DNA from 2 places in the Isoptericola sp. GX10416 genome. Region 1 is predicted to be linked to the other one. Evidence: predicted binding sites of a transcription regulator. Region 1 holds the regulator's gene; the other holds the start of a gene.
What was found. The regulator Rex, encoded in region 1, represses fermentation and respiration genes when NADH is low (regulators of the CRP and FNR family bind a similar motif). The targets are predictions, from matches to a motif close to CTTGTGAANNNNTTCACAAG.

Region 1 (6,881 bases):
GGCAGCAGGATCAGTGCCACGGTCGCCTCGATCGTCACCGACACGACGACGATGAGGCGGATGAGGTAACCGACCTCGCCGAGGCTGCTGGTGCGCACCTTCGCCTCGGAGGCCGTGAGCAGCTTCTGGGTGAGACCGATGCGTCGTGAGACCGCCATGCCGAGCAGCGAGGCGAGCGTCATGACGCCGAGCCCGCCGATCTTGATGCCCACGAGGATGACGGCATGCCCGTACTCGGACCAGTAGTCGGCCGTGTCCACCACGACCAGCCCGGTGACGCAGACCGCTGACACCGCCGTGAACAGGGCGTCGACGAACCTCGCACCCTCTCCGGACGCCGTCGCCCACGGGGGCAGCAGCAGCACGGTGAAGAGCGCGATGACGGCGCCGAAGACGGTCATCGCGAGGCGCGCCGGGTACTCCCGGGCGGTGTGGTCCACCCACTCGCGCACCAACGCACCGCGATCGCGCCACCTCGTCGCCACCGACCGGGCCCTCCGTCGTCTCATCCGCCAGCCGTCGGGCCCAGCCTGCCACGGGTTCCGCTACCGTGACGGGATGTCCGTCGCCCGGCTGCTGTGGAGTCCTGAGCTCCTGACCTACGACTTCGGTCCCGGGCACCCCATGGCGCCCGCACGGCTCGACCTGACCATGCGGCTCGTCGAGGCCTTCGGCCTGCCCGACGAGCCCACGCTCGAGGTGGTGCGCATCCCGCCGAGCAGCGACGAGCTCGTGCGCACGGTGCACGACGGCGACTACGTGACGGCGGTGCAGTCCGCGGACCGCACCGGAGAGCCCGACCTGGCGCGAGGGCTCGGCACCGAGGACGACCCGATCTTCTCCGGGATGCACGAGGCGGCCTCGCGGCTCGTCAGTGCGTCCGTCGACGCCGCCGAGGCGATCTGGACCGGCGCGGCGGAGCACGGCCTCAACATCGCCGGCGGGATGCACCACGCGCGGCGCGGGGCCGCCTCGGGCTTCTGCATCTACAACGACGCCGCCGCCGCGGTGCAGCGGCTGCTCGACCTCGGCGCGCAGCGGGTCGCCTACGTGGACCTCGACGCCCATCACGGCGACGGCGTCGAGTCGATCTTCTGGGACGACCCGCGCGTCCTGACGGTCTCGGTGCACCAGGACGGCCACTCGCTGTTCCCCGGGACCGGCAACCCTGCGGACACCGGCGGCAAGGGCGCTGACTGCACGGCGGTGAACGTCGCCCTGCCGCCCCGGACCGATTCGGCGCGCTGGCTGCGTGCCGTGGATGCCGTCCTGCCGCTCGTGCTCCGGGAGTTCCGACCCGACGTGATCGTGTCCCAGCACGGCACCGACGCGCACGGGAACGACCCGATGACAGACCTGAACGTGGGGATCGACGCACAGCTCATGGCAGCCTCGTGGGTGCACGGGCTTGCGCACGAGCTCTGCGAGGGCCGGTGGGTCGCGCTCGGCGGCGGCGGGTACGCCGTCGTCGACGTGGTGCCGCTCGTGTGGACCGCGCTGGTGGCCGAGGCCGCGCACGTGCCGATCGCCCCTGCCGCGCCCCTGCCCGCGGCGTGGCAGACGGCGGTCGAGGAGATGTCGGGACTCTCGCCCGCGACGATGCTCGGCCGGGGCGCGGTGGAGTGGCGGCCGTGGAGCGAGGGGTACGACCCGTCCGACGCCGTGGACCGCGCCGTTCTCGCGACCCGTCGGCACGTGTTCCCCGGCCTCGGCCTGGACCCGTTCCTCGACTGAGCCGGAGGCGCGGGCGCAGGGCCGCGATTCGGGGCAGCCGTCCGTGTCGGGTACTCTGGGAGACGGACTTTTTCGCGTTGGTCGGCACTGCTTGGTCTCAGGACTCTTCCGGGGAACAGGATCGTCGGGACCAACCGGCCTCCACCACCGATCAGCATTGTGAGGACCTCATGGGCTCCGTCATCAAGAAGCGCCGCAAGCGTATGGCGAAGAAGAAGCACCGCAAGCTGCTTCGCAAGACGCGTCACCAGCGTCGCAACAAGAAGTGACGCACGGCCCGCCCGACGGCGGGCCGCACGCACCGAGCCCGGACCTCACCAGAGGTGCCGGGCTCTTTGCGTCCTGGGCGCGGCGGCGGGAGCCCGCGCCCTCGCGCCGCGTCAGCGCCCGTGGAGCCGCTTGCGCACGCTGCGCTGGGCCGCGCGCAGCACGAGGCCGAGCACCCAGGCCGCACCGGCCCACGACGCCGTCCGCACCCCGCGCCCGGCAGCCCGCTGGCCGCGGCCCCGGAACTCGCGGATCGGCCAGCCGACCTCCTTCGCGTGGCGCCGCAGCCGTGCGTCCGGGTTGATCGGGCACGGATGCCCCACGGACCGCATCATCGGCAGGTCGTTGAGCGAGTCGCCGTACGCGTACGACGACTCGAGGTCGAGCCCTTCGCGCTCGGCGAGCTCCCGCACGGCCGCTCCTTTGGCCTCTCCGTGCATGAGGTCGCCCACCAGCGCACCGGTGTAGTAGCCGTCGGCGTGCTCGGCGATGGTGCCCAGGCAGCCCGTGGCCCCGAGCCGGCGTGCGATGAGGCCGCCGATCTCCACGGGCGTCGCCGTGACGAGCCAGACCTCGTTCCCGGCCGCGAGGTGCTCGTCCAGCAGGCGCTTGGTCCCGGGAAAGATGCGCAGCTCCAGGACCGTGTCGTAGACCTCCTCGCCGACGGCGGTGATCTCGGCGACCGAGCGTCCGGCGATGAGCGACAGCGCCCGGGACCTGACCGTCTCGATCTGGGACCGCGACTCGCCGAAGACCAGGTACTTCGCCTGGATCCAGCCGAAGCGCAGCAGGTCCGCCGTGCCGAAGAACTTCCGTTGGTACAACGCTCTGGCCAGGTGGAACGCGCTGGCGCCGCGGATGATGGTGTTGTCGACGTCGAAGAACGCTGCTGCTGTCGGTCCGACCGGGGGCGCAGCATGAGACGACATGCTGCCCACTGTAGTAGCGCCGATACGCTGTGCTCGTGAGCAGGCCCACGATGCGACCAGACGTGACGTCCCGGGTCGTCGTGTACAGCAGGGCGGACTGCCACCTGTGCGACGACGCACGGGCGGTGGTCGCAGCGGTGTGCGCGGAGGCGGGGGAGACCTGGCAGGAGATCGACATCGATGCCGAGCCCGCTCTGGTGGAGCGGTACGGCGAGTACGTGCCCGTCGTCGAGGTGGACGGCGTGCAGCAGGGATTCTGGCGGGTCGACGCGGCACGGCTGGCGCGGCGGCTCGCACGGCCCCCGGGAGGGAAGAAGAAGACGTGATCGAGATCGGTGAGGTGACGGTGCCCGCGGCGACGGTGGCGCGGCTTCCGTTCTACCTGCGCGCGTTGCGTGACCTGACGCGCGAAGGTGTGGCGACGACGTCGTCGTCCGACCTGGCAGTGCGTTCCGGCGTCGGGTCCGCGCAGCTGCGCAAGGACTTGTCCTACCTGGGATCGTTCGGCACCCGCGGCGTCGGGTACGACGTCGAGTCGCTGTCGTCGTACATCGCCGCCGCGCTGGGCCTCGGCTCCGAGCACCGGCTGGCGATCGTAGGCGTCGGCAACCTCGGCCACGCGCTGGCCAACTACTCGGGCTACGCGGCCCGCGGGTTCCAGATGGTGGCGCTGCTCGACGCGGACCCTGCCGTGGTCGGCGGGCAGGCGGCCGGGATCGAGGTCGAGCACGTCGACCGCCTGGAGGAGATCATCGTCGAGCGCAGCGTCTCGATGGTGATGCTCGCGACCCCGGGACCGCCCGCGCAGGAGGTCGCCGAGCGGGTCGTGTCGGCGGGCGTGCGGGAGATCCTGTCCTTCGCTCCGGTGGCTCTGCACCTGCCCGACGACGTCGTCGTGCGCAGCGTGGACGTGGCGGGAGAGCTGCAGATCCTGGCGTTCCACGCGGCGGCCCGTCATGCCAACGGCGTCGCGGCGTCGGACGCCGACGTCCCGGCGCCGTGAGGTGGTACCGCTTGCGGCGAGGTAGTGCGGGTGGTGGTGCCGCGGGGTGTCGGGTCCTGACGATCGTGCACGGGACCCGACACCCCGCTTCGACGCTCCGGCCCGGCGCTACCACCTCGGGGAGAGCGGTCCTACCTCGGTAGGTCAGTTCTGCGCGATCGCCGAGACGTCGAGCGCGATCTTGACCTTGTCGCCGACCAGGAAGCCGCCCGTCTCGAGCGCCGCGTTCCAGGTGAGGTCGAAGTCCTTGCGGTTGATCACGAGCTCGGACTCGAAGCCCGCGCGGTCGTTGCCGAACGGGTCCTTGGCGGTGCCGGCGAACTCGGTGGGGAGCTCGACGGGCTTCGTCACGCCGTTGATGGTCAGGTCGCCGGCGATCACGTACGCGTCGCCGTCCACGGAGATGTTCTTCGAGACGAACGACCAGACGGGCTTCTCCTCGGCGTGCCAGAAGTCGGCGCTCCGGAGGTGGCCGTCGCGGTTCTCGTCACCGGTGTTGACCGACGCGGCGTCGAGCTCGGCGGAGACCGAGGTGGAGTCGAGGTCCTCGCCGACGGCGATCTCGCCGGAGACGATGGCGATGGTGCCGCGCACCTTGGAGATGCCGGCGTGGCGGACGGTGAAGGACGCGGTGGAGTGCGAGGCGTCGATGACGTAGGTGCCGGCGTTCAGTCCGGCGGGCAGCGGCGTGGCCATGGGGATGCTCCTCGTGTGTGGCGGTGATGTGCGGTGCGGACGCCCCTGAGGCGATCCATCGAAATGCATGAACCGCGGCCTCCTGGCAACTATTCCCGGGGGGTCGCATGCGATCTGCTGCGACAGTGAGTCCTGTCACCACCGTACTGGGACGCTCCCGGAGGGCATCTGGAGACGCCTGCGATCTGGGACACTGGTGGCCATGGCCACCACCACCGTCCATCTCATGCGGCACGGCGAGGTCCACAATCCCGACGGCGTCCTGTACGGACGCATCGCGGGGTACCGCCTGTCGGAGCTCGGCCAGCAGATGGCCCGCCACGTCGCCGAGCACCTGTCCGACGGCGGCAGGGACGTCGTCGCGGTCGTCGCGAGCCCGCTGCAACGTGCCCAGGAGACGGCCACGCCCGTCGCCGCCGCGTTCGGCCTCGAGCTGGCCACCGACGACCGTCTCGTCGAGGCGGGCAACAGCTTCGAGGGCACCACGATCGGCAAGCAGCCCGGCCAGCTCGCGCACCCGCGGTACTGGAAGCGGCTGTGGAACCCGCTGCGACCGTCGTGGGGCGAGAGCTACGCCGAGCAGGTGACCCGCATGCGTGCCGCCGTCGACGACGCGCGCCGCGCCCACACCGGCCACGAGGTCGTGCTGGTCAGCCACCAGCTCCCCGTCTGGGTGACGCGTCGGGCGTTCGAGGGCCGCCGGCTGGCGCACGACCCGCGCCGGCGCGAGTGCGCTCTCGCCTCCCTGACGTCGCTGACCTTCGACGACGACCGGTTCGTCTCGCTGCACTACAGCGAGCCGGCCGGTCCGCTGCTCGCCGGTGCCGACCCCGTGCCAGGCGCCTGATGGGACGTCGCAACCGCGGACGTCTCGCGCGCACAGCCGCCGTCAGCAGCGCCCTCGCCGCCACCGTCGGGCTGCTCGCCGCGTGCGGTGCGGCCGAATCCGGTGCGGGCGACGTCGTCGGCCAGGGCTTCGTCTCGGGTGACGGTTCGGTGCAGCAGTGGGAGCCGGACGAGCGCGGGGACACCGTCGTCGTCGAGGGCACGTCCTTCGAGGGCGACGAGGTCTCGACCACCGACTGGAGCGGCGACATCGTCGTGCTCAACACCTGGTACGCGGGATGCGCCCCGTGCCGCGCCGAGGCGCCCGACCTCGTGACGCTCGCCGAGGACCGGGAAGCCGACGGCGTGCACCTGCTCGGCATCAACACCGAGGACGACGCCGGCACCGCGCTCGCCTTCCAGCGCACCTTCGAGGTGCCCTACCCCTCGATCGAGGACCGCAGCGGCCAGGTCGTCGCCGGGCTCTCCGGCGTCGTCCCGCTGCAGGCCGTGCCGTCCACCGTGGTGCTCGACGGCGAGGGGCGCGTGGCTGCGCGGATCGTCGGCCAGGTCGCGGGCTCGACCCTGGAGGGAGTCGTCGACGACGTGCTCGCCGAGGACGGCGGGGACGAGGCGCAGGCCTCGTCCGTGACCGGGTCCGGGAGCGCCTGACGTGGGTGAGGCCTTCGCCACCACGGCCGCGAGCGGCTCGCTGCTGCTCGCGGTCCTCGTCGCGCTGCTCGCCGGCCTGGTCTCCTTCGCCTCGCCGTGCGTGCTGCCCCTAGTACCGGGCTACGTCGGCTACGTCGGCGGGCTGGCCGCGGCGAACGCCGGGCCTTCGGGCGCGATGGACCCCGGAGGAGCGGGGCGCCAGGGTCGCGGGACGACGGCGGCACCCCCGCGCGCACCCGGCCGCGGCCGCGTGGTGCTCGGGGTCTCGCTGTTCGTGCTGGGCTTCACGGCGGTGTTCGTGGCGCTCATGGCGGCGGCCGGCGCCGTCGGCTCGTACCTGGTGCGCTACGAGGACGTGCTGGTCCGGGTGCTGGGCCTCGTCGTGATCGTCATGGGTGTGGCGTTCCTCGGCGGCATCGGGTTCCTCCAGCGCGAGCGGCGGCTGCACGTGAGCCCGCGGGCCGGTCTGTGGGGCGCGCCCCTGCTGGGTGTCGTCTTCGGGCTGGGCTGGACGCCGTGCCTCGGCCCGACGCTCGCCGCGGTGCAGTCCCTCGCGCTGAACGAGGCGTCCGCAGGGCGCGGCGTGGTGCTCGGGATCGCGTACTGCATCGGGCTCGGTGTGCCGTTCCTGCTGGTGGCTCTAGGGCTGCAGTCGTCCGAGCGCATGCTCGGGTTCCTGCGCCGCCACCGGCTCGCCATCATGCGGTGCGGCGGCGGCCTCCTGGTCCTCATCGGCCTGGCGATGGTCACGGGCC
Region 2 (6,881 bases), on a different contig from region 1:
ACAGCGCCAGCATCGCGAAGGTGATGGGCAGCTGCGCCACGCCGGCGGCCGTCGCGGAGTAGCCCGCGACCTGCTGCAGGAACAGCGTGAGCACGAACCCGCCGAAGGCGAGCGCCCCGTAGACGGCTGCGGTCGCGATGTTGCCCCACGCGAAGTTGCGCACGGCGAACAACCGCATCGGCAGCATCGGGTCGGGCGCGCGGCGCTCGTAGAGGACGAACGCCACCAGCAGCACGAGGCCGACACCGGCGAGCGGCCATGTCTCCTCGATGAGCCCGTACACCGTGGCCCCGAGCCCGACGGCGGCGAGGGCAGCGCCGGGGACGTCGACGCGGCGGCCGCTCGTGGCCTCCGACGGCGGTACCGCCCGGAGCAGGTACAGGGTCACCGCGACGACGGGCACGTTGATCCAGAACACCCCGCGCCAGGAGACGAGGTCGACGAGCCCGCCCCCGACGAACGGTCCGACGATCATGGCGGTGCCGGTCCAGGCGGTCCAGGCCCCGATGGCCCTGCCCTGCGCCTGGCCCTCGAACGTCGAGATGATGAGCGCCAGGGAGCTCGGTACGAGCATCGCTCCGGCGACCCCCTGCAGCAGCCGGGCACCCACGAGCACCGCACCGGTGGGTGCCACCGCGCACAGCACGGAGGCGACGGCGAAGCCCAGGAGGCCGACGAGGAGCACCTGACGGCGTCCGTGCACGTCCGAGAGCGAGCCGGCCGCGAGGATGAGGGCGCCGAGGGTCACGAGGTAGCCGTCGACCACCCATTGCTGGAGCGTCAGTCCCGCCTCCCCGGGCCCCCCGAGCTCGTCGGCGATCGCGGGCAGCGCGACGTTGACGACGGTCCCGTCGAGGAACGAGACGAAGGACGCCAGGATCGCCACGAGAAGTACGCGTCGCTGCGTCGGCGTGGTGGTCACGCGCTTCACGCTACGACCGCCCGGCGGTCCTGACCAGCCGCACCCGGAGATCGGGGGCGCCGGGTGGGTAGCGTGGGTCCATGGCCCTCGAGATCCGCCGTTCCGTCGTTGCCGACGCGCCTGCCGCCCGCCGCCTCGGCGAGGAGGCGTTCGGCTCTCCCGCGGCGCGGCAGCCAGAACCTGAGGCCCGTCGCTGGCCGTCGGCGAACGTGCGCCCGTGGTCCGCTCACGACGGCGCGGAGCTCGTCGCCGCCCTGGGGGTGCGCCGCTTCACGTCCTGGTTCCACGGTGCCGCCGTGCCGACCGCCGGGTTCGCGGGGGTCACCGTCGCCGCCGAGCACCGCGGCGAGGGTGTGCTCGGTCCGCTCTTCGCCGCCGCCCTCACCGAGGCGCGCGAGCAGGGAGAGGTCGTCTCGACCCTCTACCCGAGCGCCGCCGGCATCTACCGCGGGCTCGGGTACGAGGTGATCGGCTCCTACGACGAGGTGCAGCTGCCGATGTCCGCGCTCGCCGCGGTGCGGCCGCCGTCCGGCGAGGTGCGCGCCCGGCGCGCCACCCCGGCCGACGTCGAGGCGATCCGCGCCGTGTACGGCTCCTGGGCCGCCCGGCAGAACGGCCCGCTCACCCGCGAGGAGAAGCCGTTCACCGTCGAGCCCGAGGAGATGTTCGGGCCGGACGCGGCCTACACGGGAGTCAGCCTCGCCGTCGGCCCGGGCGACGAGGTGCTCGGGTTCGCCAGCTGGACCCGCGGCGCCGGGTACGACAGGACGGGCGCCCTCGAGGTCGACGACCTGGTCGCGCTCACCCCGGACGCCGCGCGGGCGCTGTGGCGCGTGCTGGGGTCGTTCACCGCCGTCGCCGGCTCGGTGCGGCTCTCGACGTCGGGCGGGTGGACCGGCTCTGACCCGAGCCGCCTGGTGCTGCCCGACCACACCGCCACCACCACGAGCCGCCCGTACATGCTGCGTCTGCTGGACGTCGCCGGGGCGCTCGGCGCCGCTCACCTACCGCCGGTGAGCGCTCAGGTGCCGTTCGCCGTCGTCGATCCGCGGACCCCCGACATCGAGGGCGCGTGGACGCTCGTCGTGGACGACGGCGTCGCACACGTCCGCCCTGACGCCCCGCCCGCCCCGGGGGCGGGACCAGAGCGGCTGACGTTCACCTCCGCCGGTCTCGCCCTGAGCTACGCCGGTGCGGCCTCGACCGCGAACCTCCGGCTCGCCGGCCTCGTGTGGGGGCCGGCGACGCACGACCGGCTGTGGGACGCCCTGTGGCACGGCCGGGACGTGCACGTGCGCGACTACTTCTAGAGGGACGAGGACACACCCCGTGACCACCTTCCGCGAGCGCCTGCGCGCGCTGCCCGTCCTGCCCGACGGCCTGCCCGGCTGGGAGGTCGACGATCTCGCGAACCTCCCCGCGACGCCCTACGAGCTCTTCGAGAGCTGGTTCGACGAGACGGTCGCCGCCGGGGCGACCGGTCCGCACGCGATGACCCTGTCCACCTCGGACGGGCGCGGGGAGGTGCGCGCCCGCACGGTGATCCTCAAGGACCTCACCGCCGGCGGCTGGTGGTTCGCCGGCCACTCGACGAGCCCGAAGGGCCGTGACCTGACGGCCGACCCCCGGGCCGCCCTGACGTTCCTGTGGCGCGAGACGGGTCGCCAGGTGCGTGTCATCGGCACCGCCACGTCGCACCCCGACGCCGGCGGCGCAGACTTCCGCGCCCGCCCGGACGCCTCGCGCGCCGCCGGGCTGGTCGACCACCAGAGCGAGGTGCTGGACGATCTGGCGCAGCACCGTGCGGCGTGGGCCGACGCCCTGGACACCGTCCGCGCCGACCCCGAGCTCGTCGCGCCCGCCTGGACGGCCTGGCGGCTCGCTCCGCGCGAGGTCGAGTTCTGGCAGTCCGGCACGGGCACCGGGCAGACCCGCGTGCGATACCGCACCGACGCCCCGGCCGGCGCCACCGGCGCACCGGGGACCACCGACACCCCCTGGACCAAGGAGCTGCTGTGGCCCTGACCCCCGACACCTGATGTGATCCACATCACTGCAGGTCAGAGGGCTTGTGACCTTCCTCTCATTCTTTGTGACACTTTTCACCAGCGTCGTAGCATGGCGAGGTGACTTCGCGCGAAACGACCTCCAGCAACGGCTCCTCCGACGCTGTCGACGTCGTCCTCATCGGCGGCGGCATCATGAGCGCCACCCTCGGCACGCTGATCCAGCAGCTCGAGCCGACATGGCCGATCCGCATCATCGAGCGCCTCGACGAGGTCGCGCTCGAGTCGTCCAACCCGTGGAACAACGCGGGCACCGGGCACGCCGCGCTCTGCGAGCTGAACTACACCCCGGAGAAGCCGGACGGCACCGTCGACATCTCCAAGGCGGTGGCGATCAACGAGCAGTTCCACACCTCGCGAGAGCTGTGGAACCACCTGCTCGCCACCGGGCGCCTCGAGGACTCCTCGTTCATCAGCCGCACGCCGCACATGACGTTCGTGCGCGGCTCGAAGAACGTCGACTACCTGCGCCGCCGCCACCAGGCGCTCAGCGCGCACCCGCTCTTCCGCGATCTCGAGCTCTCCACGAACCGGGCCGACATCGAGCGCTGGGCACCGCTGCTCACCACCGAGCGCGACACGGACGAGCCGATCGCGGCGACGCGGTCCGCCGCCGGCACCGACGTCGACTTCGGCAACCTCACGCGCCAGCTCATCGACGGCCTCGTCGCCCACGGCGCCGAGCTCCAGCTCCAGCACGAGGTCCGCTCGCTGCGGCGCACCCGTGACGGCGGCTGGCGCCTGCGCGTCAAGGACCGCACGTGGAACGCACCGGAGCGGATGTCCACCGTCACGGCGCGCTTCGTGTTCGTCGGCGCCGGCGGTGGCGCCCTGCCGCTGCTCCAGTCCGCCCGCATCCCCGAGATCAAGGGCTTCGGCGGCTTCCCCATCTCCGGCGAGTTCCTGCGTACCGACAACCCGGAGCTCGTGGCGCAGCACCAGGCCAAGGTCTACGGCAAGGCCGACGTCGGCGCCCCGCCGATGTCCGTCCCCCACCTGGACACGCGCGTGGTCGACGGCAAGAGCTATCTCATGTTCGGCCCGTACGCCGGGTTCAGCCCCAAGTACCTCAAGAAGGGCAAGTACCTGGGCCTGCTCACCTCGATGCGTGCCCACAACCTCACGTCGATGATCGGCGCGGGCCTGAAGAACCTGGACCTCACGCAGTACCTCGTGGGCCAGCTCGTCGCCGCCCCCGAGACCAAGTTCCACGCGCTGCAGCAGTTCATGCCCACCGCGCACCCCAAGGACTGGGAGACGATCACCGCCGGTCAGCGCGTGCAGGTGATCAAGCGGGACGCCGACGGCAACGGGGTCCTCCAGTTCGGCACGGAGATCGTGTCCGCCGCGGACGGCTCGATCGCCGGCCTGCTCGGCGCCTCGCCGGGCGCCTCGACCGCGGTCTCGGCGATGGTCGACCTCCTCGGCCGCTGCTTCCCCACCGAGTTCGCCTCCTGGCGCCCGCGGCTCGCCGCGATGATGCCGAGCCTCGACGGTGTCCCCGCGGACGCCCGCGAGATCGACACCACGACCGACGCGGCTTCCGAGCTCTCCGCCGGCGAGCTCGCCGCCCGCAACGGCGGCGTCCTGCCCGCCAGCGTCTACGAGTCCCGCGCCGACTCCCGCATCTGAGCCGGCCGGACCACGGTCAGCCGACCCCGGCGCCGAGCTGCGCCACGACACGCTCGATCGTCGGGGTCGGCACCGACCGTGCCGCACCACGCCGCGCCACGGCGCCGCCGATCGCGTCGAGCTCGCCCGCGTGGCCGACCGCCAGGTCCGCCTGCAGCGACGACCGCATCGTCGGCGGGAACCCGCGCAGGATGCCGCGCAGGTCCCCTGGCGTCGTCGCGACCCCCTCGGCCGAGGCCACCGCGGCCACCTCTCCGAGGACCCCGTCGGTGAGAGCCGGATCGGCGTCCATCGCCTCACCGATCCCGGTCCGGTGCACCGACGTCAGCAGCGCCAGCGGCGCGAGGAAGCGCAGCTTGGACCACAGCACCTCGGTCTCGCTGCCCGCCGTCGCCACCTCGATGTCGGTGTCGCGCACGGCCTGGACCACGTCGAGGTCAGCAGCCTCCGCCGGCACGGTGATCCGCAGCAGCCCGCCGCGGTGCCGCACCGTCAGGGCCGTGTCCGGCCCCGACCCGGTTCGCAGCGTCTCGCCCGCGTAGGACGCGCCGACGACGACGCTCCCGTCCGGGTCCTCGCCGTCGGGCACCGCGAGCGACGCGCGCAGGGCCGCCATGTGCTCGATCCCGTTGAGGAGCGAGACCACCTCGGGCGGCCGCGCCGCCGCGATCGTGCCGGCGACCTCGGCGACACCCTCCGCCTTGACGGCCACGAGCACGCGCGCGCCGCGAGGTACCGACGTCGTCGCCCGGAGCGGGGCGTGCCAGGCACCGAACCGGTCCGTCACGATCTCGATCCCGTGCTCGGTGACGCGTCGGGCCGTGCCGGGCCGCCCGACGAGGACGACGTCGTGCCGCGCCTTCTGCAGGAGGGCGGCGACGAGGCCGCCCACCGCCCCCGGACCGACGACGGCGATGAGTGGGCGGTGTGCGTTCGCGCTGGTCATCGCCCGATGGTAGCGCTCAGAGCACTCACAGTGACTGGATGATCCGCTCCACCTGCTCCTTCGCGTCACCGAAGACCATCGCCGTGTTCTCGCGGAAGAACAGCGGGTTCTGCACGCCCGCGTAGCCGGTCGCCATCGACCGCTTGAACACGACGACGTCGCGGGCCCGCCACACCTCCAGCACGGGCATCCCCGCGATGGGCGACGCCGGGTCCTCCTGGGCGGCAGGGTTCACGGTGTCATTGGCCCCGATGACCAGCACGACGTCCGTCGCACCGAAGTCTCCGTTGATCTCGTCCATGCCCAGCACGACGTCGTAGGGCACCTTGGCCTCGGCCAGCAGCACGTTCATGTGGCCCGGCAGCCGGCCCGCGACCGGGTGCACGCCGAAGCGCACGTCCACGCCGCGGGCGCGAAGCTTCTCGGTGAGGTCGGCGACGGGATGCTGCGCCTTCGCCACCGCCATGCCGTAGCCCGGCACGATGATGACCGACGTCGCGGCCGTGAGCTGTTCCGCCACGTCGGCGGCGAACGTCTCGCGGTGCTCGCCGGCCGCGCCCTCCGCGACCGTGCCCGGGTCCGTGCCGAACCCGCCGAGGATCACCGAGACGAAGGACCGGTTCATCGCCCGGCACATGATGTACGACAGGATCGCGCCGGAGGAGCCCACGAGGGCACCGGTGATGATCAGCAGGTCGTTGCCCAGCATGAAGCCTGCCGCCGCCGCAGCCCATCCCGAGTACGAGTTGAGCATCGACACGACCACCGGCATGTCACCGCCGCCGATGGAGGCGACGAGGTGCCAGCCGAGCGCGAGCGCGACCAGGGCGGCGAGGACGAGCGCCGTCAGCGCGGCGGCGTCCGCCCCGGCGCTCGCCGCGGCGAGGAACCAGGTGAGCAGGCCGGCCGACGCGACGACGAGCCCCAGGTTGATCGCGTTGCGGCCCGGCAGGTTCAACGGCGCCGACCTGATCCTGGCGGCCAGCTTGAGGTTGGCGACGATCGACCCGGTGAAGGTCACCGCGCCGATGAGGATCCCGAGGAACACCTCGACCAGGTGCACGGTGTCCGACTGCGGCTCCGTGAGGTACGAGCCGAACCCGACCAGCACGGCCGCCAGGCCGACGAACGAGTGCAGGAGCGCGATCAGCTCCGGCATCTGCGTCATCTCGACCTTGCGGACCCGCCAGGTGCCGACGCTCGCCCCGACGACGAGCACCAGGAGGATCAGGACGGCCGTCACCTGCCACGGACGCTCAGAACGCTCGAGTGCCAGGACGACGGTGGCCACCAGCGCCAGCGTCATGCCCAGCAC

Region 2: mqo (malate dehydrogenase (quinone)) is a predicted target of Rex. The motif match lies at 3,012-3,031, and genes of this name have one in related genera.

What each region holds. Positions count from the first base shown of each region.
Region 1 covers NZ_JBWPVO010000003.1:345,570-352,450, reverse strand. The annotation lists gene ACWAT2_RS07440 (TrkH family potassium uptake protein) at 1-509, opposite strand, end outside; gene ACWAT2_RS07435 (acetoin utilization protein AcuC) at 559-1,734, shown strand; gene ACWAT2_RS07430 (30S ribosomal protein bS22) at 1,905-2,003, shown strand; gene ACWAT2_RS07425 (HAD family hydrolase) at 2,115-2,930, opposite strand; gene ACWAT2_RS07420 (glutaredoxin family protein) at 2,981-3,256, shown strand; gene ACWAT2_RS07415 (redox-sensing transcriptional repressor Rex) at 3,253-3,933, shown strand; gene ACWAT2_RS07410 (YceI family protein) at 4,078-4,629, opposite strand; gene ACWAT2_RS07405 (histidine phosphatase family protein) at 4,832-5,476, shown strand; gene ACWAT2_RS07400 (TlpA family protein disulfide reductase) at 5,476-6,126, shown strand; gene ACWAT2_RS07395 (cytochrome c biogenesis CcdA family protein) at 6,128-6,881, shown strand, end outside.
Region 2 covers NZ_JBWPVO010000001.1:612,375-619,255, forward strand. The annotation lists gene ACWAT2_RS03050 (MFS transporter) at 1-931, opposite strand, end outside; gene ACWAT2_RS03055 (GNAT family N-acetyltransferase) at 1,003-2,232, shown strand; gene ACWAT2_RS03060 (pyridoxine/pyridoxamine 5'-phosphate oxidase) at 2,252-2,947, shown strand; gene mqo (malate dehydrogenase (quinone)) at 3,049-4,620, shown strand; gene ACWAT2_RS03070 (ketopantoate reductase family protein) at 4,637-5,566, opposite strand; gene pntB (Re/Si-specific NAD(P)(+) transhydrogenase subunit beta) at 5,592-6,881, opposite strand, start outside.